3 regions of the Sulfuriferula thiophila genome follow, and region 1 is predicted to be linked to each of the others. Evidence: predicted binding sites of a transcription regulator. Region 1 holds the regulator's gene; each other region holds the start of a gene.
The links. Region 1 encodes sigma-54, which starts transcription at its own class of promoters, with help from an activator protein. Its sites were predicted from a motif close to TGGCACNNTTCCTGCT; they were not measured.

Region 1 (9,780 bases):
GATGTATTTGTATGCAATCTGCACTGCGATAACAATCACAAAGCCGAGCAGTTATTTAACGAGCTGATTTCGGCTTTTTCGCCTGCCAGCCAGCACACGTACCGGGTTAACCGCGATTAACCGGATACTCCCTGCCGTTTCAGGAATTCCTGCAGTATTTTCAAACGCATCAGGCTGTCGTTCATTTCCAGCAGATCCTGTTTGGCACTGGCTTTGATCGGCAGACTTTCAGCCAGCCGATAACCCAGCCAGGCTGCCTGTTCAGGATGCATGGGATTAGAAAAACGCGCCTCGCCCAATTCCTGCACGATGGTCTCAAACACGGTGGTGCACAGGCTATGTTCTTCGGTCACCAGCAGCGTGGGTTCGGCCGACAGCAAACTCACTTCTGCGGTAATCAGGCCGTCTTGACCCACTTCACTGGATTCGATCAAGAACCGCTGACCACCTTGCGCGGTAATATTGAGAATACCGAGTTGCGGCATATCCCAGTCGGCAATATGCGCCAGTGTGCCGACAGCGTAAGGTGTTGCCGGCGCACCCACTTCAGCGCCCGACTGAATCAGGCACACGCCAAATGCACTGTTGTCTTTCATGCAGGCTTTCGCCATATCCATATAGCGCGTCTCGAATATCTTCAGCGGCAACAGCCCATCGGGATACAGCACTGTCGTGAGCGGGAAAATCGGAATGCGCAGATGACGTACATTGTGCAGACGGTCAAACACTAAAGGCAGATTCTGTTTGAACCAATTCATACTTGTCCCCAACGAGCCATAAGTTGATGCGGAATGTGCAACTGATCGAGAATACGCGCGACGACAAAATTCACCATGTCTTCGATGCTTTGCGGATGATGGTAGAAGCCGGGATTAGGTGGCAGAATGACTACGCCCAGACGCGCCAGTTTCAGCATATTTTCCAGATGGATTGCCGAATACGGCGTTTCCCGCGGCACCAGTATCAGCTTGCGCTGTTCTTTAATACTGACATCGGCCGCCCGTTCGATCAGATTATCCGACATACCCTGCGCAATGGCCGCCAGCGTACCCATCGTGCATGGGCATACCACCATTGCATCCGCCGGATTCGACCCTGATGCCACTGGCGCAAACCACTCTTCACGCCCGAACACCCGCAATTGGCCAGGACGGGCAGCATACTGCGCGGTCAACAACGCTTCCAGCTCACTGGCACGACCCGGCAAGGTCAGATCCAGCTCCTGCTTCGCTACAATCTGCGCGGCGCTGGAGACTAGTAAGTAAACACTCACATCCGCCTCCAACAGACACGCAAGCAGGCGCATACCATAAGGCATACCCGATGCGCCGGTCAATGCCAGGGTAACGCTACGTGGCGGATTCATGTTGGCTATTTCCATGGTGAGAAGTTAACAGATACGCGGTAATGAGGCCGTTGCTGAGGCCGAACACCCAAGCTGCTGCGGCGAACACCGGGCTTAAATAAAACACATTGACTGTCGGCATCAGCCACAGCGAGACGATAGTGAGTTGCGCACCGACGTGGGCAAAGGCGGCAAGCACACTCAAACTGACTGCGCCAAAATAACGTTCCGGCAAGCCGCGCGCCAGCCACAGCACGGCAAGACTGGCAACGGCGCCGCCCAGACTGAGCATAAAACTCGGTGTCAGAAAACTGCCTAGCAAAATACTGCCGGCAACCACGCGCAATCCCGATACCCACACCGCGGTACGCAAGCCATATTGCTTGAGCACCAGCAGGGTAACGATATTGGCCAGGCCGGGTTTGACTCCCGGCAACGGCGACGGCAATGCGGCTTCCATCAGCATCAGCGCAATCGCCAGCGCTGCCAGATAAGCAATGCGATGATCTTCCGCAGTAGGTTTAATAGTTAAGACTGTCATAACGCCGCACTTGCCCTACGATTTCCACACTCACCTGATTGGGCAAACAAATGGCAGCCTCACCCTCATGACTGATCCAGCCCTGCCGTACACATAACTGACGCGGGCTGGGATCACTGCGTACCCGGGCACGCTGGTCGCGCACCTCTACCTGCGTCACACCTAATGGCCCAGGCACATTGACACTGAACGGCTGCTGCAGTGAGGCCGTTAAAAACACATCCCCACCGCGTTTAATTACCAGGTGCTGCCCCGGCGGACTCATCCAGTAATGCTTAGCCAGCGCTATCACAACCAGCAAGCCAAGCAATAGCACGCCCCAATCCCCGCGGCGTATTAACGCCATTGCCGACCAGGAAAACTTCACATCAATTCGCGATGGCGCACCAGCGTTTGCATACTGGTAGAAAATCGCGCAGCGAGCCGTTCACTCAGATACACGGAACGATGCTGCCCCCCGGTACACCCTATGGCCACCGTCAAATAAGCGCGGTTATCGCGCATGAAGCAAGGCAGCCATTTACGCACATAAGCCTCGATATCGTTCAGCATTTCCTGCACTTCGACAATGGGTTCCAGGAAGGCGATGACATCCTGATCGCGCCCGGTTTGCGGGCGTAACAGCGGGTCATAATGCGGATTAGGCAGGCAGCGCACATCGAACACGAAATCGGCATCCAGCGGTATACCGTGCTTGAAGCCGAACGAGGCAAACAGCAGCGTCAGCCGCGCATCTTGCAGCGAGATGATGTCTTTGATCCAGCTGCGCAAGGTATTGGCGGATAAGTCGCTGGTATCGATACGGTGCGCCAGTTGCGCAATGGGGTCCAGCAGGTCACGTTCCAGTGTAATAGCCTCAGGCAACGCGCAATGGTCATTACTGAGCGGATGACGGCGGCGGGTTTCCGAAAAACGCCGCACCAGCGTTTCGGTTTTCGATTCCAGGAACAACAGACGGAAATTCAGTTTCTGGCGCAACTGCTGAACCAGCGCGGGCAAATACTGATAAGAGTCGCCGCTACGCGCATCCACGCTGATGGCCACTTGCAGGTAACCATGATCGGCCAGAAACTGTATGGTTTCCTCCAGCAGCTTAGCCGGCAGGTTATCAATGCAGTAGTAACCGACGTCTTCGAGCACGTTTAGCGCAATACTTTTACCTGAGCCTGACAGGCCGCTGATCAATACCAACTGCATTTTATTCAACGCTGCATCCATGATTATTCGTTGGCCTCCATCAGTTTTTGCTGACGTGCAATAAACTCTTCGGCGCTGTTGATGCCACGCATGCGCAGAATGTGATTGCGAGTTGCGACTTCAACCAGCACGGCCAGGTTGCGACCTACCGCCACCGGGATACGCACCTTGGGAATTTCCACCCCTAAAATCGTTTCGGTCGAAGCATGCATGTCCAACCGCGATATTTGCTCCTGCACCGCGTCCGTAGGTGCTTTCAAATGCACGATGAGCTTGAGGTTTTTTTTCATCTTGACCGACAGCTCGCCAAACAGGGTACGGATATTCAGTATCCCCAGACCACGCACCTCAAGAAAATCCTGCAGCATGGCCGGACATTGCGCTTCCAGCGTGTCGGGCGCTACCTTATAGAAATCCACCACATCATCTGCAATCAGGCGATGCCCGCGCGTAATCAGCTCCAGCGCCAATTCGCTTTTACCCGCCGAAGACTCCCCGGTCAGCAACACGCCGATGCCATTTACCTCCAGCATAACCCCGTGCAAATGGACGGAATCCGCCAGTGCATTGGTCAAATAGTGCGACAGCACCGCCATCAGTTCCGGACTGGCTTGTGGAGAAGTAAATAGCGGCGTCTTGGTACGTAACGAGGCATCCAGCAAGGGGACTGGAACCGGCTCGCCATTCGCTACAATCACTGCAGCCAATTCGGTAGAAAACAGATTGCCTACCGCGTGCTGCAAACCCTCTTCACCTAGTTGGCGCAGGTAATCCATTTCGGCACAGCCCAGCACCTGCACGCGATTAGGATGCACAAAGTTCAGATGACCAACCAGCGCCAGCGAGGGTTTTTGTACCGTATCGCCGACTAACTGCTTATCTCCACCTGCCTGTCCCGATACCCAGGTCAATGCCAGAGTCTGGGACAGTGCGGCAAACATCCGGCTGACTGGAATAGAGTTAGTCATGATTATCAGGGCTGCCAGTTACGAATGAGGTTTAATACGCTATCGCTGTCTACACTCGTCATGAGTGCATCACGTAAGGATTTATTGCTGAATAATTGTGCCAGTTCACCCAGAATCTGCAAGTGCAAATCGGTTGCCTGCATGGGGACGAACAGGATAAAAACAAGTTTGACCGGCAGTTGATCCGGCGCATCAAAATCAATAGAGGGATTCAGCCTGACAAATACACCCATTGCGGATTTTAAGCCCTTGATCCTACCGTGCGGGATGGCAATGCCTTGTCCCAATCCGGTTGAGCCCAGTTTTTCCCGGGCAATAAGACTATCCAGTATAACCTGAGGAACAACCCCCAGCTCACTACCAAATAATTGACCAACGTATTCAAAAAGTCGTTTTTTACTCCCCATCTCGACATCGAGCAGGATATTCGAGACGGAGAGGAGTGGTGCTATCTGATTCATTGAGACTTATTCTTGCTCAATCACCGCTTGGTGCTTGATACCGCCATTGGCTTGATGCGACGAACTGAGTTTTTCTTTATGTTTGAGAACTTGGCGGTCTAACTTATCGGCCAAGCTATCAATAGCGGCATACATGTCCGGCTCTTCAACCTGTACAAAAATATCTTTGCCGCTCAGGTGCACGTTAGCCTCGACAACGTGCTTCAATTTTTCGACTGTCATGATGACGTTAACGTCGATTACATGATCAAAATGGCGTTTCATGCGATCAATTTTGGAGGTTACATAATCGCGAATCGCTGGTGTGATTTCCAGATGATGGCCGGTAATTGTTAGGTTCATGACGTTCCCTTTCGCTTGCTGGTTATAGCGCTTTGCGCTGGTTGGCGGGCGGAATTTGCAAGGATTCACGGTATTTTGCAATAGTACGACGCGCTACTACGATACCTTGCTGACCGAGAACCTCAGCAATTTGCCCGTCGGATAAAGGCTTCTTGGTATTTTCTGCACTGATCAGTTGTTTAATTAACGCACGAATTGCCGTTGCCGAGCAAGCGCCACCTGCATCAGTATTTACATGGCTACCAAAAAAGTATTTTAATTCAAAGATGCCGCGCGGCGTCATCATGAACTTTTGTGTGGTCACTCGCGATACGGTGGATTCATGCAACTCCACCACCTCTGCAATCTCGCGCAATACCAGCGGACGCATCGCTACTTCACCGTGCTCAAAGAAATGGCGCTGCCGGTCAACGATGCTCTGGGTCACGCGCAATATGGTGTCAAAACGCTGCATGATATTCTTGATCAGCCATTTGGCTTCTTGCAGCTGCCCGGCTAACTGCTGATGATTGGCATCGCGGTTACGCGACAGGATATCCGCGTACATTTGATTGATACGCAATTTCGGCATAGCGTCAGGATTAAGCGTTGCAATCCACAACCCTTTGACTTTATTGACAATAACATCAGGAATAATATAACGCGTATCGGAAATCCCGAAGGCTTCACCGGGACGCGGATTGAGATGGGTAATGAGCTCCCGCGCCGCACGCAGCGCCTCATCGTCACAGTGATACTTGCGTTTCAGCCCGGCATAATCATGCGCGCCCAGCGCGGCAAGGTCTTGCGCCACTATACGCAACGCCAATGCCAGATGCGGGGTAATCTCGGGTAACGCATGCAACTGCAATGCCAGGCACTCCGCCAGATCCCGTGCGCCCACACCTGTAGGCTCAAGGTTTTGCAAATTCTTAAGCGCAATCTGTAATTCATCCAGCTCTACTTCCAGCTCATCCGGCAACATTTCCGCGATGTCTTCCAGGCTCTGGGTCAGATATCCGCTCTCGTTCAACGCATCAATCAACAACAATACCAGTCGCTTATCCCGCTCCAGCAGAGGTGTAAGATTGAGCTGCCAGATTAAATGATCACGCAGGCTGAGGCTGTCCAGAGACGATGTCTGCGGCTCGAACTCATCATCCTCGGTGTCATCACCTGAACCATAATTGGCTGACTCATTCCAGTCCAGCTCGGTCAGTTCACGTTGTGCGGGTTCGGCAGGTGTTTCCGTTGTGGATTCGGTATTGCTGGAAGTGGTCGGCTCGTATTCCGGGCTACGCATACTGCTATCGTCAATCGCATCTACCCGCTCCAGCAATGGATTTTCCTGCACCATCAACTCCAGCTCCTGATTAAGTTCGAGCGTCGACAGTTGCAGCAATCGGATAGACTGCTGCAACTGCGGCGTGAGCGTCAGGTGCTGTGATAGTTTAAGTTGTAGACCTTGCTTCATAATTATTGATTAAAGACGAAAATGCTCACCCAGGTAAACTTTACGTACGCTTTCATTATGAATGATTTCTTCCGGCTTGCCAGCAGCCAATACCGTCCCATCATTAATAATATAAGCGCGATCGCATATTCCCAAAGTTTCACGTACATTGTGGTCGGTGATTAAAATACCAATACCGCGTTCGGTCAGAAACCGGATCAGCTTCTGAATATCTATCACCGCGATAGGGTCAATACCGGCAAACGGCTCGTCCAGCAGCACGAAGCGCGGATTCATTGCCAGCGCTCGCGCGATCTCGACACGCCGCCGCTCACCGCCTGACAGACTCATTGCCGCGGCATCGCGCAAATGCGCCACATGCAAATCTTCCAGCAGGTCTTCCAGATGCTGTTCAATTTCGGCTGCGCTGTAATTTTTCAGTTCCAGAATGGCGCGGATGTTTTGCGCCACGGTCAATTTGCGGAAAATAGAGGCTTCCTGCGGCAAATAGCTCAAACCCAGTGCGGCACGCCGATGTATCGGCATCACCCCCAGATCGTGCTCATCCAGCTGAATCTCCCCACCATCCAGCTTGACCAGACCGACGATCATATAAAAACAGGTGGTTTTACCTGCGCCGTTAGGGCCGAGCAAGCCGACAACCTCACCACTGTTGACGCTAATCGACACGTCTTTTACCACCAGACGCGATTTGTAGCTTTTTTTCAGATGCAGCGCCTTGAGTTCACTCATCGCGGCTTACTCACGTGCAGGTTGCAAACTACCCGCAGGCTGCAACGGTAAAGACGGGGTCTGCGCAGCTTCGCCTGCGCCTTTCAGTTTGGGCCGGATCACAGCATGCACACGGCTAGGGGTTGCCCCTGGCGTTTTCACGGCATTCGGATCATTTTTCACTTCAAAGAATTCGGTAATCGTGTTGTAGTTCATGGTATTGCCACGCAATTCATCTGCGCCTTTTTTCAGCCGGGCGTTGCCCGTCAGCAGCACGGTATTCTGCTTGCTGTCCATATCGATGCGATTGGCATACCCTTCGACATACTCATCCACGTTGTCACGTTTTTGCCGGAAATACACCTGATTGCCAAATGCAGTAGCCTTGCTGAATCCTTCGCCATCCTGACGCACTTCTATGCGATCCGCCCGTAGCACCATAGTGCCCTGGAGCAGGGACACATTACCTACATAGACACTTACCTTATGCAGGTCGTCCACAGTAACACTATCGGCTTCAAGATTGACCGGCTTGCTGCGATCAGCCAGCTCCGCCAGCGCAGGCTGTGCAGAAAACAGTAGCAGACCAATGGATACGAATATAGATTTCTTAAATAGGTTCATAACGCGCTTTGACACGATGAGTAAGCTGTAAAATTTGAGTTTGATTGTTTAATTCTAACCCACCTGCGGTCATTTTTATGGATTTACCTTGCACCAGCACCGGCCGATCAGTGCGCATTATCCGTTGATCAGGTATCGCTTCCAGGTATTCCGTGGTCAATGTCATCGGCCCTTGCGCATCACGCGCATCCCGGACCAGCACCACATGCCCGATAAAATTGACCTGTTTGCCCTGCGCCGTGACCAACGCCCGTGTCGAACGGATATCCGCACTGCCTTGCTGATCATCATTCGCAACCAGATGCGGCTTGGTTAACTGTGTCGTATCGTCATCCAGATAATGCTCGGCACGATCCGCATGCAGAGTATAAATCACCTGCCCGGCAAGATTGGTACGCGAAACCATAAAGCGCTCGATCATATAATCCGCAATATGCAGACCGCTACCCAACACACCCGGCTGGGTAGTATTCACGGCAAATTGCAGCCACGCACTCAAGCCCGCCAGTACCGCAATAATGGCCAATGGAAACCAGTATAGCGGACGACTATTCATCGCACGTATTCCGCCAGCAACGCTGCATAATGCCCTTGTGCCTTCATGATGAATTCACACGCTTCGCGCACCGCACCGTGCCCACCTTCACGCTGGGTGATCAGATGCGCATATTGCTGCACTTCGCATGGCGCGGCAGGTACGCTGACAGCCAGACCGCAACGCGTCATGATCGGCAAATCAATCACATCATCACCCATGTAGGCAGTTTGCGCCATTTGCAGGCCCAGTTTTTCCAGCAAATGCAGGTACGCTTCCAGTTTGTTCTCCACCCCTTGATACACATGATGGATACCCAGGTTTTTCGCCCGGTGCGCAACCACCTGAGAATTCCGCCCGGTGATAATCGCAATGTCGACACCTGTTTGTCTGAGCATTTTCAGACCGTGCCCATCCAGCGAGTTGAATGCCTTATATTCTTTGCCGTCGTCACTAAAATACAGACTGCCATCCGTCATGACACCATCGATGTCGAAAATGGCGAGTTTGACCGGTACCGCGCGGTGATGTGCTTCGTTCATATACTGTTCTTTTCCGTTAAACCACGCCGGCACGCAACAGGTCCAGCATATTCAATGCACCCACCAGCTTACCCGCATCGTCGACCACTAACAGGCCATTGATATTATGACTTTGCATCTTTTCCACCGCAGCAACAGCCAACTGATCGGGACTGATACTGCGCGGGTTAACTGTCATCACTTCACGCGCACTGGCCAGACGCACATCGATCGCTTTTTCCAGCACACGCCGCAAATCGCCGTCGGTAATAATCCCGACCACATGCCGGGCATCATCGACCACTGCTGTCATGCCCAGCCCTTTACTGGTCATTTCCAGTAAAGCCGCTGGCAACAAGGCCGTTTCCGACACCAAAGGCAACGCATTACCATGATGCATAATATCGCGTACATGCACCAATAACTTCCGCCCCAACGAACCACCGGGGTGGGTACGGGCAAAATCTTCCGAACCGAATCCGCGTGCTTCCAGTAAAGCAATCGCCAATGCGTCACCCAATGCCAATGCGGCAGTGGTGCTTGCAGTAGGCGCCAGATTAAGCGGACAGGCTTCCTGTGCCACGCTGGCATCCAGATGCACATCGGCCTCGCGCGCCAGCGTAGAATTCGGGTTGCCGGTCATCGCGATCAGCCGTGCGCCACGGCGCTTGATCAACGGCACAATCGCCGTCAACTCGGCGCTCTCACCAGAATTAGACAACGCAATGCATACATCCTCATGCGTAATCATGCCCAGATCGCCGTGACTGGCTTCACCCGGGTGCACAAAGAATGCCGGCGTCCCGGTGCTGGCAAGGGTTGCGGCAATTTTACCACCCACATGCCCGGACTTGCCCATGCCGCTGACAACCACGCGCCCGCGGCATTCCAGTATCAACGCCATTGCATCGATAAACTGCTGATCCAGACGATCACGCATCGCCATCACAGCGTCCGCTTCTATGGTCAACACTCTCTTCGCCAAACTTAACGCGGCAACCGCATCAAATTTAACAACAGGTAAATTAGGCATAATCATCAAACATCTTAATTAGAATGCGTATTTTACCTCATAAACGCAT
Region 2 (9,780 bases), on a different contig from region 1:
GGTGCCAGGTTTGCTGTTGTGGCCGCCTGTGCCTGCATGACTGCACGTGCCAGCGGGTGCTCGCTGCCCTGCTGTACGCTGGCAGCAAGCTGTAACAGGGCTGGCTCGGTGATTTGCAGCGGCACACTGGCGAGTAGTATCGGATGGCCGATGGTGAGTGTGCCGGTTTTATCAAAGGCAACACAGTTGACGCTGTGGGCAACTTCCAGCGCTTCAGCGTCCTTGATGAGGATGCCGAAGCGTGCGGCAACACCGGTGCCGGCCATGATCGCGGTGGGGGTGGCCAGCCCGAGCGCGCAAGGGCAGGCAATCACCAGCACCGCCACGGCATTGAGGATGGCAACTTGCCAGTTGCCGCCTATCAGCCCCCATGCCAGCAAAGTCAGCAACGCAATGACCAGTACCACTGGCACGAATACGGCGCTGACTTTGTCGACTAGATGCTGAATGGGTGCTTTGGCGGCTTGTGCATTTTCGACCAGATGGATGATGCGGGCGAGCGTGGTTTCGCTGCCGATAGCCGTGGTTTCGACGATGAGCAGGCCGTCATAATTCACTGCGCCGCCGATGACATGATCGCCTACGGTCTTGTGTACCGGCACGCTTTCTCCGGTAATCATGGATTCATCAACCTGACTCTGGCCTTCGTGCACTGTGCCGTCGACGGCAATGCGTTCGCCTGGACGCACCACCACGCTATCGCCAATACGGACTTCGGCTAATGCCACATCACTGTCAGTGCCGTTGCGCCTGACGCGGGCGATGTCCGGCCGCAGTGCGCCCAGTGCGCGGATGGCAGCAGTGGTTTCCCGTTTGGCACGAGTTTCCAGCCATTTGCCCAGCAAAACCAGAGTGATGACGGCGGTAGATGCTTCAAAATACAAATGGTGGGTCTCACCCTGCACCAGTAAATACAGGGACAGACCATAGGCGGCAGAAGTACCCAGTGCTACCAGCAAATCCATATTGCCAGCACCGGCTTTTACCGCGCTCCAGCCCGCCCGGTAAAAGCGTGCGCCGAGCCAGAACTGTACCGGTGTCGCCAGCAACCATTGCAGCCAGCCGGGCAGGCTGATGTCGATACCAAACAGCATTGCAAACATGGGGATGGCCAACGGGATGCTGAACATGGCCGCTAGCGCGACGGGAATCCAGTCCGGGCGCTTTGCTTTGGCGGGTTGGGTGGTGGCAGCGCTGGTAACGGGTATCAGGGTATACCCCGCGGCAGTGATGGCTTGTTGCAGATCCGCCATGCTGACCGTGGGCGCAGCTTCGATATGGGCGCGCTCTGTGGCAAGGTTGACGGCGACCGAGCTTACTCCCGGCACTTTAGTCAGGGCTTTTTCCACACGTGCGACGCAGGAGGCGCAGGTCATGCCTTCGATGCCGACATCGATCGGTTGTTGTGCGACATCGAAGCCGGCCAGTTTTACTGCTTTAACCAGCGATTCGGCTTTGACGTCAGGCCGAGTGTGCAAGGTGGCAAATTCAGTGGCCAGATTGACACTGGCATCTTCTACACCGTCGACTTTGCGTAGTGCCTTTTCCAGCCGGTTGACACACGAGGCGCAGGTCATGCCCTCGATTTTAAGTTTATGCTCAGTCGGATTGCTGTCCATCGTGTCTGGCTCCCGTCAATTGTTGCGGCGTATTGAGGTTGGCAAAAGCGGATTCATCTTCAAATTCGACTATGGCACGGCGTTGCATGGCCTGCCAGCGCTGTACCTTGCGCTCACCTTGTGCCAGCGCTTCGGCCAGATTCGCTGCCAGGCTGCGCCGGCATAACATTACCGTGGCATGAATGCGTGCCGCGCTGGCGACGACCATATCTACGCCCTCCGTTGCCTGATAGAGTCGACTGACTAAGTCGCCGGGCAGAAAGGGAGTATCGCATGGTACGGTAAGTACCCATTCATACTGTGCTGCCCGCATGCCAGCGAGCATGCCCGCCAATGGCCCGAGAAAACCGGCGCTGTCATCGCTCACCAACGCATAGCCGAATGCAGCGTAAGCGGCCAGATTGCGATTGGCGCTAATGATCAGTTCATCGACTTGCGGTGCAATACGCTGGATGGCGTGCTGCACCAGCGGTTGTCCGGCAAATTCCAGCAGGCCTTTGTCTTGCCCACCCATGCGGCGCGATTCGCCACCCGCCAGAATCACGCCACTAATCATGTCTCAGGGAGGTGTGTTTTAGACGTCGATACAGTATGTAGCGTTCCGTATGACTTCCCGGGCGATTGCCGCTCCAGGTGATGCGCCAGCCATCCAGCTTGGGCAAGGTGCTGCTCTCGCTTTGATCCTCGACGAGGAGGACTGGGCAACTTGTGGTTTTGGTATTTTCCTCGCGCAGGGTCTGTACCCCCAGATAGTAATCGAGCATGGCGCGGGTGCCATCGGCCACACCACGACTGGTAATGCAGGCTGTTGCGGGTAAATGGGGTTGCATGGACTTCATCATGGCTTCATAACTCATGCGCTCATCCATGGGGCGCTCGAACAGACTGGCAGCCAGTCCCCAGGCCAGCGTCATGCCTGCGGCCCAGGCGATCAGCGGGCGTTGTGGCGAGCGCTTCATGCGTATCACCAATAACCCCCATGCCAGGCAGTACAGCACCGCCATACCGACCATGAAGGGATGAAATGCCCCCTCATAGCCAGGTTGTATGGCATGTAAATGCTGGGACAGCTTGGCTGGCACGCCCAGATCCAGTGCGCTCCAGTATACCCAGGCGGTAGCGGCAACGACGGCAAAGGTCATCACCGCAAACCAGTACAGTGCGTTAGCTGCACCGCGGCGTAAGGTGTAGGTACTGCCGGCAGCCAGCCAGGCCAGCGGGATTAGCAGCGGCAGACCCTGATCCGGGCTGGATTCGGTGGTGAAGCTAAGCACGATGGACAGGCTTAGCCACATCGCCATTGGCAATACAATGCCGGTTGTGGTCAGTTGCCCGCGTCTAGCCCGCCATACGGTCCATAACGCCAGCGGTAAGGCTGGCCAGGCGAACCAGGGTAAAAATTTGAAGTAATACAAAGTGCCCATGCCGGGGGGTGTTGACCAGAACACAAAGCGTGCCTGTATCTGACTATGCCACCAATCTGTAAGCAGACCGGGTGCGATCTGATACAACGCCAGTGGCCAGATCAGCAGCCACGGTGCAGCGAATAGCACGGTCATTGCAGCTGCTTTTAATGTGTTGGTGTGTCGCCAGGTGGGGCTGAATACGGGTAGCGCGAGCAAGGCCAAGCCCATCGCCAGGGTTTCGGCGACACCGATGCTCATGAAAATGATGCCGAGTCCGGTACCGGTAAGGGCACCGCCGACATAAGCACGCCGTACAGTTAGTGCGGCACCATAACCTGCCATGGCTATGCCAGCTAATAAAGCGGTCTGCGGTATGGATTCGTGCGCGCGTACCCATAGCCCTACGCTACCTATGAGCACCAGTGCCGCAAGACGGCCATGTTCGCTGCCGTAGAGTTCACGTCCGGCAAAGCCGGTGAAAAACAGGGTCAGCAGGATGAAAAAACCGCCGGCCAAGCGCGCGCCGTCATGAGCGGCTAACCAGGGAGAGAATAGCTGGGCGAAGCTCGCGGCTATCAGGCTGTATAAAGGCGGTGCGCCCAGCCAGGGTTCGCCTGCCAGAGTAGGTACCGCGGTGGGTGCGCCTGACAGGATGCTGTGAATCAGGCCCATGGTTTCGGCTTCATCACCTTTCCATGGTTCATGACCGATGAGGCCAGGCAGCAGCCATGCCAGACACAGCACGACTGTCAGCAGGCTGGGGACAAAGCGATATGGGCGAATTGCGAATAGATTGGACACGAAGCGCCTAGTAGTTATAAACGTGACAGTTGATTTTACTCCAAAAAACAAAAAAGGCAGCCTCGGCTGCCTTTTTGCTATCTCAAATCGGATGAAATATTATTTCATGCCGTATTTTTGACGGAATTTCTCAACGCGACCAGCGGTGTCAACAATCTTCTGCTTGCCGGTATAGAATGGGTGGCATTCTGAGCAAACTTCAACGTGAAGATCTTTGATCATGGTTGAGCGGGTGACAAATTTATTGCCACAGCTGCAAGTAACGTTGATGTCTTCGTATTTTGGGTGAATATCAGTTTTCATGATTTTTTCCTAAGGTGCTGCGGCGTGTACGCAGAAAGGACGTCATTATCCAGCAAAAAATCGGTCAGCGCAAGGTGCCAGTATAATATTGTTATTGATACGGGAATTGTTGTCTTGACAGGTCGTGTATTAAACTAGGATAATGCTGGGCTTCGTTTCAAGTTGGTGATGTAGCTCAGACGGTTAGAGCGATGGATTCATAACCCATAGGTCGGCGGTTCGATTCCGCCCATCACCACCATTCTTTTTCCCCTCTCGATTTTCCTTTGCTGTCATCAATTTGTCGCAAAAACTTAATGCGGTATTGCTGTTCAAGTTGGGTATGCCTCAGCTATGCTCAAGGTTTTTGAGGGTAGTTCGCCGTGCAAGAGTCTCCATTCAAAGGTAAAACCGGTCCCAAGCGCGTGCTCAACGCATTTTTTTATTCCATAGATGGCATGAAAGCCGCGCTGCGCCATGAAGATGCATTTCGTCAGGAGATGTTGCTGGCTGTGATTTTGATTCCGCTGGCGATTTTTCTGGAGCCTGGTGCGCTCGGTCGTGCGCTGATGATTGGTTCGGTATTGCTGGTGCTGATTGTGGAATTGCTAAACTCCGCAGTAGAGGCGGCCGTTGATCGTATTTCCTTCGAGCATCATCATCTGATCAAACGCGCCAAGGACATGGGCAGTGCTGCCGTGCTGGTGGCATTGCTGAATGTGTGTGTGGTGTGGGGGTTGATACTGTTTGGCAAATAAGAGCTTGTAATGGGCTGATTCAGGCAATAAAAAAGGCTTCCATATTGGAAGCCTTGTTTATTTGGTGGCTGGAGCGGGAATCGAACCTGCGACACGCGGATTTTCAATCCGCTGCTCTACCAACTGAGCTATCCAGCCACGAAGCCCGCTATTAGACTCTAAAAATGGAATTCGGTCAAGGATTTTTCATCTGGGCACGGCAACCTGGTACATGCGGGCCTGGATGGTGGCCGTGCGATGCATTAATCCGCGGGCGTTACGGTGGCTATCATAGTAGCGCGGGTTGGGCACCATGGCGGCGAGCTTGGCGGCCTGTCCGGCGGACAGATTGGCGGGCGAGGTGCGGTAATAGTAATACGATGCTGCTTGCGCGCCGAATACGCCGTTGCCCCACTCGATGACATTCATATAGATTTCCAGAATGCGGCGTTTGCTCATCATTTTTTCCAGCATGACGGTGATGATGGCTTCTTCAATTTTGCGCCACGGGGTGCGCTGTCCGGACAGAAACAGATTTTTGGCCAGTTGCTGGCTGATGGTTGAGCCGCCTGCGACGATTTTGCCTTTTTTCAGGTTTTTCTCGGCAGCATTCTGGATACCTTCCCAGTCGAAGCCGTCATGGCTTAAGAATTTGGCGTCTTCAGCCGCTACCAGGGCGCGCTTGAGGTTGCCGGAAATCTGGTTGTATGGCACCCACTTGAAACGTAGCTGCGCGTCCGGATTCTTTTGTTGCAGGATGTCCAGGCGTTCGTCCATGAACGCGCTATTCGCGGGGTTGTGATCGACCCACCACCAGACGTGGGCAAATAGCCAGCCTTGATAAAGTACGATGACGGCCAGCAGGGTCAGTACCCCGCGTTTGATCCATTTTAAAATCATATTGAGCGTAATTGGTTGATAACAGAGAGAGTGTCGGGGCGTATGCCGCGCCACAGGTGAAATGCTACTGCGGCTTGTTCGACCAGCATACCGAGGCCGTCTGCGCAATGTCCTGCGCCGTGTTCCTGGGCGTAACGCAGGAACGGGGTGGGCTCTGCGCCGTACATCATGTCGTAGGCCAGGCTGCCCGGCGCGAATACGTCGCTGGGTAAGGGGGCTAGTTCGCCGGAAAGGCTGGCGGATGTGGCGTTGATAATGCAATCGAATTGCACGCCGTGTAATGCTGCGTAATCGCAGGCTTCAACTATGCCGTAAGGCGAAAATTGACGCTGCAGCGTGATTGCGCGGCCCACTGTGCGATTGGCGATCACCAGAAATGCGGGGTGTTCGGCAAGTAGTGGGGCGATGACGCCGCGTGCGGCACCTCCGGCACCCATTACCAGGACACGGCGACGCGCCAGTGCATAGCCCAGGTTGTGCTGAATATCGGTGACTAAGCCGGCACCATCGGTATTGTCGGCAAGAATGCGGGTGTCGTTTAGCACTAAAGTGTTAGCGGCCTGGGCTAGGCGTGCGCGTGGAGTGAGTTCGTCGGCAAACTGCCATGCCTCTTCTTTGAAGGGGACGGTGATGTTGACACCACGCCCGCCGGTAGCCTGAAATTGTTTCAAGGTTTCGGCGAAACCGGTTAATGGTGCCAGCAGGCGCTCATAACTTAAATCCTGTGCAGTTTGGCTGGCAAATGCGGCATGAATAAGTGGCGATTTGGAGTGGGCAATCGGGTTGCCGATAACGGCGTAGCGGTCAGTCACGGGCAGTCATGATTCAGGCAAAAAATGAATTCTACTGCAAAAAATGGGCGTTGCCTTTATTTCTGATGCCAGGGCAAGCCCGCAAACTTCCATCCGTTTACCAGCCCGCGTTGCCCGAAGTTGTTTTTGTCGCCTTCGAAACCTTCGAGTATATTGTAAGATTCACTATAGCCAGCCGCCTGGGCGCTGATGGCGGCCTGATGTGAGCGATTGCCGCTGCGGCAGATAAACATGACCAAGGCTTCGGGATCGACAGACGCTTTAAGTTGCGCTACAAAATAAGGATTGGCTTGCCAGCCTGGGTAAGTTTGCCATTCCACTATGGTGGCTGGTTCAATGGTGCCGACCAGGTCACGCTCGGCCTGGCTGCGTACATCTACCAGTATGGCTCCGGGCGCATGCTGACTGAGATAATATGCTTCGGTCGGGGTGAGTGCGCCAACATAAGGTAAGTTGGCATCCTGAGCGCGTTGTTGAGCGGTATGGAGAATGTTGTTCAGCGTAGGCATTTTGTCACCCCGTAATTACTTGTGTAATGTCTTTGTAGTATAGATGCTGTTTCTGATTTTGGTAATGCAAGTTACATTTTTGCACCTGTTTGGTGCGGTATTAAAGTAGAGGCACCAATTTGGTGCTAACGCGAACTTCTGCACCAAATAGGTTTGTTGGCTTATGCTCTTTACACAGGCCGGCCTATGCAAGCATAATCTCAAAATGTGTGGTTGCTCGGATTGAGCTTCGTCTTGGCATATATCATGCTTGGTTAGGCGGATAACCTTATTTTTGATTTAATTCTGGATGTTACTTTTTAGCGAGGAGAACTCAATGGCGGTCGCCGACGTAATGCAAATGGTTAAAGACAACGATGTCAAATTCGTTGATTTTCGTTTTACTGATACCCGTGGTAAAGAACAGCACGTGACCGTGCCTGTTAAGCAGTTTACCAATGACAAATTCACCGATGGTCATGCGTTTGACGGTTCTTCCATCGCTGGCTGGAAAGGCATTCAAGCGTCGGACATGATCCTGATGCCGGATGCTGATAGCGCCCGTATGGATCCATTCATGGATGAGTCCACCCTGATTCTGACCTGTGACGTAATTGAGCCTTCGGACATGAAGGGTTATGACCGTGATCCACGCTCTATCGCTAAACGTGGCGAGGCTTATTTGAAATCTACCGGTATCGGTGATACTGCTTACTTCGGTCCTGAGCCAGAGTTCTTTATTTTTGATTCTGTGAGCTGGAAAACTGACATGTCAGGTACTTCAGTCAAGATCAATTCTGAAGAGGCTGCATGGAGTTCAGACGCAGTGTATGAAGGCGGCAATATGGGCCACCGCCCAGGCATTAAAGGTGGTTACTTCCCGGTTCCTCCTGTCGACAGCCTGCATGATATCCGCTCAGCAATGTGTCTGGCACTGGAAGATATGGGCGTGCCTGTTGAAGTGCACCACCATGAGGTGGCAACTGCTGGTCAATGCGAAATTGGTACTGTATTCAATACCTTGGTTAAGCGTGCTGATCAAACCCAAACACTGAAATACGTGGTTCATAACGTTGCTCATGCCTATGGTAAGACAGCAACGTTCATGCCTAAGCCTATCGTTGGTGACAACGGTTCCGGTATGCACGTACACCAGTCCATCTGGAAAGATGGCAAAAACCTGTTTGCCGGAAATGGCTATGCTGGTTTGTCAGAAACTGCTTTGTACTACATCGGCGGTATCATCAAGCACGCTAAGGCATTGAACGCGATTACCAACCCGGGTACCAACTCCTACAAGCGTCTGGTGCCAGGCTATGAGGCGCCAGTGATGCTGGCTTACTCAGCTAAAAACCGTTCTGCTTCGATTCGTATTCCACACGTCGCCAGCGAAAAAGGCCGTCGTATTGAAGTGCGTTTCCCTGATCCTTCTGCCAACCCATACCTCGCGTTCACCGCGTTGATGATGGCTGGTCTGGATGGTATTCAGAACAAGATTCATCCTGGCGATGCTGCAGATAAAAACCTGTATGATTTGCCACCAGAAGAAGAAGCGAAGATTCCTAAAGTTTGCCACTCTCTGGAAATGGCATTGGAAGCTTTGGATGCGGATCGCGAGTTCCTGACCCGCGGTGGTGTGTTCTCCAACGAAATGATCGATGCCTATATCGAATTGAAGATGGAAGAAGTGACCAAGTTCCGCATGACGACTCATCCTATCGAGTTTGAAATGTACTACTCACTGTAATTTTAATTGCAGTAAAAAAGGGGCGGATTTCCGCCCCTTTTTTTATTGGGGTTGCATCCCTGTTGGGCTTGCCCTAAACTCAAACCATCGTTTTGATCTGGTTCGCAAATGAAATTTTCAATTTTGATATTGGGTTTGTGTGTAGCGTTGCCTGCGCAAGCTGATATTTATAAACATATTGATGCTTCAGGTCAGGTTACCTATACCGATCGTCCGGTAAAGGGGGCTAAGCGTTTGGATCTGGAGCCGGCGGCCACGCCAGTGATGCATACGGTAAATGGGGCTAATACGCCGCGTAAAAGAGAAACAGCAAATCCTACGCCGATTAGTTTCCCGCGGGTAGACACGGATGTCCAGCGTAAGCGCGATAACGTGCGCCGTAATGTGCTGGAAGACGAATTGCGTAATGAAGAGCAGGCCCTGGCAGATGCCGTCGCAGCCAAAAGAGACGGTGAAGTGTTGCGACCCGGCGAAAAAATCAGCAGCCCTGCTTATATCACCCGCACAGATAAGCTGGATAACAACATTAAATTGCATCGTGACAATATTAATGCGCTCAGGAGAGAGCTGAGCAGCGTCAAATAACATTCCTGGCTTACAAATTGCTTAATAAGAATTGAATTAACTATTTAGCGATAGCGGCGCCTTGTTTTGGTGCGCCGTTTCATTTTATCCCTCGCAGTACAATGGCATGGAATACATGAATCCTTATTTTGTAGGTTTGGAGTGGTTGGCGACAGCGGTTTTGGCTCTGGATGAACATCGTTGTGTGCGCTATATCAATCCGGCTGCAGAGAATTTGCTGGGCTTGAGTGTGGTGCAAGTAAAAGGCATGCCATTAAATGATATTTTTCGGCAGCCTGCTCAGCTGAATGCCGCACTGGATTATGCGATTGCGCATAATGCCAGCTTCACTGAACATGAATTGCATCTGCAAGTCGGTGACATCTCGTTGCAGGTGAGCGCAACGTTTACCCCGGTCGAAAGC
Region 3 (9,780 bases), 110 kb from region 1:
TCGGCATCATCGTAATATTGAGGATCAGCGTAGATGTCTCGCATGATTTCACTGCCTACCCGGGCTTCATCGCGTGGTGAAAAGCTGCTTTGCGAAATGTCGCCTAAATCCGGCAGTTCGCTGGCTATGGCAGATTGGCTGGAGAGGCAGAGTATGAGTATGATCGATGTCCATTTCATGGCTCATATGATAACCGTATTTATTTTGGAGTTCCTTAACTATGCATGAATTTACGCATTTTGATCAACAAGGCCATGCGCAAATGGTCGATGTGGCCGACAAAGCAGACACCAGGCGTGTAGCGGTCGCGCGCGGGCGTATTGTCATGCTGCCGGCAACTTTGCAAATGATACAACAAGGCAGCGCCAAAAAAGGCGATGTGTTAGGTGTGGCACGGGTTGCGGCAATTCAGGCGGCCAAACGTACCGCTGACCTTATCCCGTTGTGCCACCCGCTGGCATTGACGCGCGTTAATGTGGCTTTTGAGGTGAATGAGGCATTGTCGGCGATAGACGCAGAAGTCAGGGTCGAGACTGTGGGTAAGACTGGTGTGGAAATGGAAGCGCTGACCGCGCTGAACATCGGCTTGCTGACCATATACGATATGTGTAAAGCGGTGGATCGCGGTATGCAGATGGAAGCCATCCACCTGCATGAAAAGTCCGGCGGCAAGTCCGGGCATTGGCTGGCGCCGTAACATATTGTTACAGTTTTACTGGTTTTGGAAATGGTTTCGTAGCTGTTCTGATTCATGATGCAGATGTGGGTGCAAAAATGATGTGCTCACCAAGGTAGAAAGGTAAATCATGACTTATCCCAAAATACTCGCGTTCGTTGTTGTTGCCTTGTGCGCAACATCCGCACAAGCTGAGACGACAATGCAATCGCTGATGCAGTTTGCGGCGAATGGCCATGATCGTTCATCGCGGGCGAATGGTTTTAACCCAAGGCAGAATGAACAAAATGCCGACAGCGGTTATGAACAGCGCCAGCAGCGAGAAGTAGAGCCGTCGCGGCAACGCAACGAGGGGTTTGGTTATGGTTTTGAACGTCGGCAAGAGCGCTCGGGACGTCCGGATTATGGACGGCGTGGACGCGATTAACGAATTGCATGAATCAGGAGAGTCGTATGGATAAGCGTAAATTAAACCTGGCTGTTTTCGCATTGCTGGCGACAGCTAATCTGGCTTGGGCGGATGATGTGGCGAGCTTTACAGACCGTGCGCAGGTGCTTTCGGCCACCCCTGTTTATCAGCAAATTAATGAGCCACGCCGCGAATGCTGGACTGAAACCGTAAACGGTTACAGCAATGGTGGCGGTGAGCATAGTTATGGTGGCGCGATTCTGGGTGGATTGGTCGGTGGTCTGTTGGGGAATACGGTAGGTCAGGGTAATGGCCGAATTGCGGCCGCAGCCGTGGGAGCCGCCACTGGTGCCGTAGTGGGTGATAAAGTCGCCAATAATAATGGTGGCTATAATCAGCCCCGGCAAGTTGAGCATTGCGCCAACCATGACAATTATCGCCAGGTGATTAATGGCTACAATGTCGTCTATCGTTATCAGGGACGCACCATGACGGCGATGCTGCCGCAAGACCCTGGCAAATTCGTCAATGTTAATGTCAATGTTGCACTGGCGGGCTATCAGCGTGATGAGCGTCAGGGTTATGATGATCAGGAAAATAACTGAGTAGTGTGTCAGGTTATCCCGGATAGTATTCGTGAATACTATCCGGGCAGGGCTTTGGCAGGTGCCCTGTCGTGCAGTGCCAGTGGTGATGTGATTACTACTGGAAATTCTTATGTTTTTGTCTAGACTTAATATTGTTCTCATTTAATAGGAGCAATATTATGCTTACGCAATTGTTAACCAGGATGCGGCAGGTGCCTACCCATGACAATCATGATCAGGTAGTGTCATGGCACGTATTCCGGACGCTGAGTGAAGCAGAAGCGTACGCTGAACATGTGGTGTTGAGTGACGGCCAGTATCTGGTGGGTGGTACTGATCACGACACTGTCGGCACGTTATGGTGGGTTGGCGTCGAGGTCGATGACATTGCGAAGTGGGGGAATGGGAGTGCGGTGAATAAGCATGCCGCATAAACAGTCCTGAATGGTGCAAATTAATAGAGTGATGCACCATAATCATGCAAACATGATTTTTTAACGATAGCTTTGTTAGTTATGTATTTGATAATTAACTAATATTTTTTCTGGCATGGGTATTGCTTTGTGTAGTGCATGATGACTACCTCTGATACCCTATTAAAATCATCCGCCTGCGCCTATTGTGGCGTTGGTTGTGGTGTGCTGATTGAGACCGATGGTACCAATATCCTCGGTGTGCGTGGCAACCCTGATCACCCTGCCAATTTTGGCCGGCTTTGCACCAAGGGCGCGACGCTCAATCTGGCTGCGGCACAAATCGATGCTCGAGCGTTGTATCCGGAACTGCGCCTGGAACGCGACGCATTACGCCAGCGTGTGGAATGGAATGGTGCGCTGGATCATGCCGCAGAACGTTTCGCGGCTATCATTCAGGAACACGGTGCTGATGCGGTCGGTTTCTATATTTCCGGTCAACTGCTGACCGAAGATTATTATGTCTTCAACAAGTTGGCGAAGGGTTTGATCGGCACAAATAATGTCGATACCAACTCGCGTCTATGCATGTCCAGCGCGGTGACCGGTTATAAATCCACCCTTGGTGCCGATGCACCGCCCGCCTGTTACGACGATATTGCCACAACGGACTGCCTGTTCATTGCTGGCTCCAATACTGCTTATGCCCACCCTATCCTGTATCGTCGAATAGAGGACGCGCGCAAAGCCAACCCCAATCTCAAAGTAATTGTTGTTGATCCGCGTCGTACCGACACCTCACGTGAAGCGGATTTGCATCTGCCGATTTTGCCTGGAACGGATGTGGCACTATTTAACGCCATGTTATACGTCATGCTCTGGGAAGACATGCTCGATCAGGACTATATCGCCGCTCACACCAATGGCTTTAGCGAGTTGCGCGCCACGGTGCGGGAATATTCCCCGGAAACGGTAGCCGCATTGTGTGGCGTGCCTGCTGCGGATATTGTCACTGCGGCACGCTGGTTCGGGCAATCGCCGGCAACGTTGTCGCTGTATTGCCAGGGGCTCAATCAATCCAGTCATGGCACGGACAAGAATGCAGCGCTGATTAATTTGCATCTGGCCACCGGCCAGATCGGCCGCCCCGGCGCAGGGCCGTTTTCGCTGACCGGACAGCCTAATGCAATGGGCGGGCGTGAGGTTGGCGGTATGGCAAATCTGTTGTCCGCGCATCGCGATCTGGCCAATCCTGTTCACCGGGATGAAGTCGCCCGGTTGTGGGGTGTGGAATCCGTTCCCGCGACGCCGGGTAAGACCGCGCTGGAAATGTTCGAAGCGGTGGCGCGTGGCGAAATAAAAGCCCTGTGGATCGCCTGTACCAACCCTGCGCAGTCCCTGCCTAATCAGGAGCTGGTGCGTGCTGCCCTGCAAAAGGCCGAGTTTGTGGTGGTGCAGGAAGTCAATGCCTATACCGAGACCGCTGAGTATGCCGATTTGTTATTGCCGGCAGCTGCCTGGGGTGAAAAGGAAGGCACCGTTACCAATTCCGAGCGCCGTATTACCCACTTGCAAACCGCAATACCGGCACCTGGTGAATGTCGCCCGGACTGGGAGATTGCGGTCGATTTTGCGCACCGGTTAGGTGCGCGTCTGGGTAAACCTGGTGCAGCATTATTCCCGTACGCAGATGCTGAAGCGGTGTTCAATGAGCACCGTGAAACTACGCGTGGGCGTGACCTGGATATTACCGGCTTGTCTTATGCATTGCTGGATAAGCAAGGCCCGCAACAATGGCCGTACCCTGAGGGTGCGCAGTCCGGGAAAGTGCGTTTATATGCGGATGGCATTTACCCCACGGCTGATGGTCGGGCCAAGTTTGCCAACGCGCGTTATCTGCCCACGGCCGAAGTCATCGACGCGCGCTATCCGCTGCATCTGAATACCGGCCGGCTGCGCGATCAGTGGCATGGCATGAGCCGAACCGGCATGGTCGCGCGTCTGTACAGCCACGTTGAGTCACCCGTGCTGTCCATGCATGCTGATGATATGGCGCGGCGTGGTCTTAAAACGGGTGATCTGGCGCGGGTGAAAAGCCGGCGTGGCGAGTTGCTGGTGCCTGTGGAGGCCAGTGATGACATGCGCACAGGTCAGACCTTCATGCCTATGCATTGGGGTAGCCGTTACATGAGTGGATTGGGTGTGAATGCACTGACCATGGATCAGCGTGACCCCGTCTCCAAACAGCCTGAACTGAAACATGCTGCCATTCAGGTGGAAAAAGCACCGCTGCCATGGCACATGGCGGTCATGCGCCGCGATAACGCAGTGGCACGTATGTTGCGTATACAACCATTGCTGTCCCGCTTCGATTATGCCAGTTGCGGTTTGTATGGCCGGCAAAATCCGGTGCTGGTGCTGCGCATAGCCAACGCGACTCCGTTATCAGCAGCGCTGATGGCCGAGATAGATACCTTGCTCGATATGCAGGATGAAACCTGCATCATGCGTTATGACGACCCGAAACGGGGTATAGCCAAACGTGTGCTGGTGGAAGATGGTCGTGTGACCGGAGTGCGGCTGACCGGTGAAGTTGCCGCGCGCGACTGGCTCAAGGAGATGATGGCCGAAGGCGCCGAGATTGCACCATTACGCAGCTGGGTGCTGGCGCCCTTGTCCACACCACCGAGTGGCAGTAGCAGTCGTGGCCGCATAGTGTGCAACTGTCTGAATGTGTCTGAAACGCAAATTCTGACTGCGGTTGGTCAGGGGGCAGATCTGGCAACATTGCAGGCCACGCTGAAATGTGGCACCGAGTGCGGGTCATGTGTGCCGGAGCTTAAACGTATGATTATGTCGGGGAAACAGGAGGCAGCATGAGCTATTCCGCGATACTGAAAGAAATAGCGCGCGGTGTGCATGGCGCTCGCGATCTGAGCGTAGAAGAAGCCGATCAGCTGTATGGCGCAATGCTGGATGGCGGCGTACCGGAAATGGAACTGGGCGCTATCCTGATTGCCTTGCGCATGAAAGGGGAGTCTGCCGATGAGCTGCTTGGTTTCTATCAGGCGCTCGAATCCCGTCAGTATTCGTTATCAGTGCCGGCAGGCGGAGTACGCCCGGTTGTCATTCCCAGTTATAACGGCGCGCGCCATCAGCCCAATCTGGTGCCTTTGCTGGCGCTGCTGCTGGTCAAGTTCGGCGTGCCGGTGCTGTTGCATGGCACGCTGGAAAGCCAGGGGCGCACTACGACTGCCTATATCTTGCGTGAACTTGGTATCTTGCCGTGTGCCAGTCTTGCTCAGGCCAATACCGCGTTAGCCAATGATGGCATCGCCTTCGTGCCAACTGCGGTGTTGTCACCCGGTCTGGCAAATTTGCTGGCACTGCGTAGCCGTCTGGGCGTACGCAATACTGCACATACGCTGGCAAAAATGATTTCCCCATTCAAGGGTGAAAGTTTGCGTCTGGTGAGCGTATCGCACCCGGAATACCTGGTGAAAATGCGCGAATTCTTTGAAACCACCGGCTTGCGCGCGCTGCTGCTGCGAGGTACCGAGGGCGAAGCGCTGGCTAACCCTAAGCGGCGTCCAGAGCTGCTGTATTGTGATGACGGCAAATCGCAACTGTTGTTTGAAGCCGAACTCGGCCCGCTGAAATCACTGCCGAATTTGCCTGACTCCATCGACGCAGTCACTACCGCACTGTGGATACAGGCTGTCCTTGCCGGGCAGCATCCCATCCCGTTGCCGGTGATTAATCAACTGGCGTGCTGTTTGTATGGTGCGGGCTATACCACGGACATGAATCAGGCCAAAGCGATCGTCGCGATGGAAACCAACAGCTTGGCAATGGTGTAAAAGGAGATGGTGATGAACGGTAAAGTTTATTTGATCGGCGCAGGTCCGGGTGACCCCGAACTCATTACATTGAAGGCCGTACGCATACTGAAAACGGCGGATGTGGTGCTGGTAGATGATCTGGTGAACCCTGCATTGCTGGAACATGCCCGGGCTGACGCACGCATTATCCCGGTGGGCAAACGCGGCGGCTGTCAGTCGACCCCGCAGGCATTTATCCAGCGGCAGATGATACAGGAGGCTCATGCAGGCATGATCGTCGCGCGGCTGAAGGGCGGTGACCCGTTCATGTTCGGCCGGGGCGGTGAAGAAATTGTCGCGTTGCGCGAAGCCGGTATTGCCGTTGAGGTGATTAGCGGCATTACGTCCGGTATTGCAGCACCGGCGACATTGGGTGTGCCAGTCACGCACCGTGACTGGGCGCCGGGGGTGACATTCATCACCGGCCATAGCCGCGCAGGCAACGAGGTGAACTGGGCCGCATTGGCAGCTACGCGCACCACACTGGTTATTTACATGGGGGTCAAGCATCTGCCTGATATCGTCAGCCAGTTAATAGCAGGTGGTCTGGCAGCGGATACTGCTGCACTGGCCGTCCAAAGCGGGACATTGGCGCAGCAGCGTGAAGTCAAGGCAACCCTGGGATCGTTGCATGGCGCTATGCTGGCAGCCGGGCTGGGCAGCCCCGCAATTGTCGTGATTGGTGCAGTTGCCGATCTCGCGCAAATTGTGGCCCACACAGAATCAGTCGCACAAGCGGCATAAATAGTAATTTTGAAGCAGCAAAAAAATTTCATCAGCACAAGCAGGCTGCAACGGCGCGGCTCCATTTGTACGGTGGTTTCAACAATTTAACCGCAAGCATTAGGAGTATACGCAATGGATAAACTGAAATTAGTCATGGTCGGCAACGGGATGGCCGGGGTGCGTACCCTGGAAGAGTTGCTTAAACTCGCGCCCGAGCGTTACGACATTACCGTGTTTGGCGCAGAGCCGCACGCCAACTACAACCGTATTCTGTTATCGCCGGTACTGGCCGGTGAGCAAACCATACAGGACATCATGCTCAACGATGTCGACTGGTATCAGGAAAACGGGATTAAGCTGCATCTCAATAAGAAAGTAACCGGCATCGATCGTAAAAAACGCATCGTTACCGCTGAAGACGGCACCACCGCAGAATACGACAGGCTGATTCTGGCTACCGGTTCCAATCCGTTCATCCTGCCAATACCGGGTAAAGATTTGCCGGGTGTGATCGGGTATCGCGATATTGCGGATACCGATGCCATGATCGAGGCGGCAAAAATATATAAGCACGCAGTGGTGATCGGTGGCGGTTTGCTGGGTCTGGAAGCGGCGAACGGTCTGAAATTGCGTGGCATGGACGTGACGGTTGTGCATAAAAACGAATGGCTGATGGAACGTCAGCTGGATAAGATTTCAGCCAAACTGCTGCAAAAGAGCCTGGAAGACAAAGGCTTGAAATTCCTGCTGGAAAAAGACACAACCGAGCTGGTACAAGGCGAATCGGGGCGAGTGAGTGCGGTCAGGTTTGCCGATGGAGAAATCATTCCGGCTGACCTGGTCGTAATGGCGGTCGGTATTCGTCCGAACTCTGCGCTGGCAGAGCAGATTGGTATTCACTGCAATCGCGGTATCGTGGTGAGTGACACTATGCAGACGTTTGATCCGCGTGTGTATGCCGTTGGCGAATGCGTGAACCATCGCGGAATTGCTTATGGACTGGTTGCGCCGTTGTTCGACATGGCCAAGGTGGCTGCTAACCATCTGGCGGAATTCGGCATCGCACGCTATGTGGGTTCGGTGACGTCGACCAAGCTGAAAGTAACGGGCATCGACTTGTTCTCCGCGGGTAACTTTACCGGGGGTGAAGGTTACGAAGAGATACTTTTGTCTGACCCGGTTGGTGGTGTTTACAAGAAAATCGTGATTCAGGATAACAAGATCGCCGGCGCGGTGATGTATGGCGATACCGTGGACGGCGCCTGGTATTTCCAGATGCTGCGTGAAGAGCGCAATGTGTCGGATATCCGTGATCACCTGATGTTCGGTCAGAGTCATGTTGGTGACCTGGGCCACCAGGGACAGAACCGTGCGTCTGCGATGAGCGATGATATGGAAATCTGCGGCTGTAACGGTGTGTGTAAAGGCACGGTGGTTAAGGCGATCAAGGAGAAAGGGCTGTTTACGCTGGAAGATGTGCGTAAACATACCAAGGCATCCTCATCCTGCGGATCGTGTACCGGTCTGGTTGAGCAAGTGCTGGCCTCGGTACTGGGCGGTGATTACTCGGAAGCGCCGAAAACTAAAGCTATGTGTGGCTGTTCTGATCATACCCATGCCGATGTACGTGCGGCGATCCGTGAAAAGAAGTTATTGAGTATCCCCGATGTCATGTCTGCATTGGAATGGCGTACTCCTAACGGTTGTGCCAGTTGCCGTCCGGCATTGAACTACTACCTGATTTCATCATGGCCAGGCGAGGCGAAGGATGATCCGCAATCGCGTTTTATCAACGAACGTGCCCATGCCAATATTCAGAAAGATGGCACCTATTCGGTGATACCACGTATGTTCGGTGGACAAACCACGCCAGATGAATTGCGTCGGATTGCTGATGTGGCAGACAAATATGCGATACCGACCGTGAAGGTAACGGGTGGGCAGCGTATCGACTTGCTTGGTGTGAAAAAATCCGATTTGCCAGGTGTATGGCAAGACTTGGGCATGCCGTCCGGGCTGGCATACGGCAAAGCGTTGCGTACCGTAAAAACCTGTGTGGGCAGTGAGTGGTGCCGTTTTGGTACGCAGGATTCGACCAAGCTGGGCGTCGATATCGAAAAAGCACTGTGGAAAATGTGGGCGCCGCATAAAGTGAAGTTTGCAGTGTCGGGTTGCCCGCGCAACTGTGCCGAAGCCGCAATCAAGGACGTGGGTATTATCGGCGTAGATTCCGGCTGGGAAATTTATATCGGTGGTAACGGCGGGATTAAAACCGAAGTCGCACACTTTTTCGTTAAACTGAAAACGGATGTGGAGGTGATGGAGTATTCCGCCGCATTCCTGCAGTTGTATCGTGAAGAAGGTTTTTATCTGGAACGCACCGTGCACTATCTGGCGCGGGTCGGCATGGATTACATCAAACAGCGCGTGCTGGAAGATGAAGCCGGGCGCAAAGCACTGTATGACCGCATGATGTTTGCCGTACAGAACGAAAAAGATCCCTGGCTGGAACGTACGCAAGAGGGTGTAGGCAAGCACGAATTTGAAATGTTGTCAGCGTAGGCGGTTCAGCATGAATAAAAATACCGTCCTGGGTCGCAGGCGTATGCTGATGTGCGCGTTGTTCTCCATGCCTTTACTGACAGCGCTGCCGGTGCAGGCAAAATCAGAGCCGCTGAATATTGCGGACGCGATTAATAAAGCCGGGCGTCAACGGATGTTGTCACAACGCATCGCGAAGGCCTACGCGCAGTTAGTGCTGGGTATTTACCCAGAGCGCGCACGAACCATGTTGAATAATTCAGTGGCTTTATTTGAAAGCCAGTTGGCTGAACTGACGGCTTTTTCGCCTACCTCGGAAATTCGTGCGTTATATCGTCAATTGGCCGAAGTGTGGGAGCCGTATCGCAAATCAGCTACAGCAATTGCCAGTATCGCCGGGCTGAAGCAGGTGGCTGCATTAAATGAAGGAGTGCTGCATACGGCTCACGTGGCTACGCTGGCACTGGAGAAACAGTCAGGCTCCGCGGTCGGGCATCTGGTGAATGTGTCCGGGCGCGAACGGATGCTGTCGCAACGCTGTGCAAAA

Region 2: glnA (glutamate--ammonia ligase) is a predicted target of sigma-54. The motif match lies at 7,302-7,317, and genes of this name have one in related genera.
Region 3: EJE49_RS01485 (nitrate reductase) is a predicted target of sigma-54. The motif match lies at 2,218-2,233, and genes of this name have one in related genera.

Annotation. Positions count from the first base shown of each region.
Region 1 covers NZ_BHGL01000003.1:185,600-195,379, forward strand. The annotation lists gene speD (adenosylmethionine decarboxylase) at 1-120, shown strand, start outside; gene EJE49_RS02015 (LON peptidase substrate-binding domain-containing protein) at 117-758, opposite strand; gene EJE49_RS02020 (flavin prenyltransferase UbiX) at 755-1,366, opposite strand; gene EJE49_RS02025 (Gx transporter family protein) at 1,350-1,886, opposite strand; gene EJE49_RS02030 (NusG domain II-containing protein) at 1,867-2,253, opposite strand; gene rapZ (RNase adapter RapZ) at 2,250-3,083, opposite strand; gene hprK (HPr(Ser) kinase/phosphatase) at 3,107-4,051, opposite strand; gene EJE49_RS02045 (PTS sugar transporter subunit IIA) at 4,057-4,512, opposite strand; gene hpf (ribosome hibernation-promoting factor, HPF/YfiA family) at 4,519-4,854, opposite strand; gene EJE49_RS02055 (RNA polymerase factor sigma-54) at 4,877-6,307, opposite strand; gene lptB (LPS export ABC transporter ATP-binding protein) at 6,317-7,039, opposite strand; gene lptA (lipopolysaccharide transport periplasmic protein LptA) at 7,046-7,642, opposite strand; gene lptC (LPS export ABC transporter periplasmic protein LptC) at 7,629-8,198, opposite strand; gene EJE49_RS02075 (KdsC family phosphatase) at 8,195-8,719, opposite strand; gene EJE49_RS02080 (KpsF/GutQ family sugar-phosphate isomerase) at 8,736-9,731, opposite strand.
Region 2 covers NZ_BHGL01000007.1:506,508-516,287, reverse strand. The annotation lists gene EJE49_RS07285 (heavy metal translocating P-type ATPase) at 1-1,619, opposite strand, end outside; gene mobA (molybdenum cofactor guanylyltransferase MobA) at 1,600-2,175, opposite strand; gene EJE49_RS07275 (ArnT family glycosyltransferase) at 2,168-3,826, opposite strand; gene rpmE (50S ribosomal protein L31) at 3,926-4,129, opposite strand; tRNA gene EJE49_RS07265 (tRNA-Met) at 4,294-4,370, shown strand; gene EJE49_RS07260 (diacylglycerol kinase) at 4,492-4,866, shown strand; tRNA gene EJE49_RS07255 (tRNA-Phe) at 4,929-5,004, opposite strand; gene mtgA (monofunctional biosynthetic peptidoglycan transglycosylase) at 5,053-5,745, opposite strand; gene aroE (shikimate dehydrogenase) at 5,742-6,557, opposite strand; gene EJE49_RS07240 (rhodanese-like domain-containing protein) at 6,614-7,066, opposite strand; gene glnA (glutamate--ammonia ligase) at 7,383-8,792, shown strand; gene EJE49_RS07230 (DUF4124 domain-containing protein) at 8,901-9,377, shown strand; gene glnL (nitrogen regulation protein NR(II)) at 9,484-9,780, shown strand, end outside.
Region 3 covers NZ_BHGL01000003.1:71,250-81,029, reverse strand. The annotation lists gene EJE49_RS01510 (M48 family metalloprotease) at 1-179, opposite strand, end outside; gene moaC (cyclic pyranopterin monophosphate synthase MoaC) at 221-697, shown strand; gene EJE49_RS01500 (hypothetical protein) at 807-1,103, shown strand; gene EJE49_RS01495 (glycine zipper 2TM domain-containing protein) at 1,130-1,690, shown strand; gene EJE49_RS01490 (hypothetical protein) at 1,852-2,106, shown strand; gene EJE49_RS01485 (nitrate reductase) at 2,245-4,965, shown strand; gene ybiB (DNA-binding protein YbiB) at 4,962-5,945, shown strand; gene cobA (uroporphyrinogen-III C-methyltransferase) at 5,958-6,710, shown strand; gene nirB (nitrite reductase large subunit NirB) at 6,825-9,254, shown strand; gene EJE49_RS01465 (type IV pili methyl-accepting chemotaxis transducer N-terminal domain-containing protein) at 9,265-9,780, shown strand, end outside.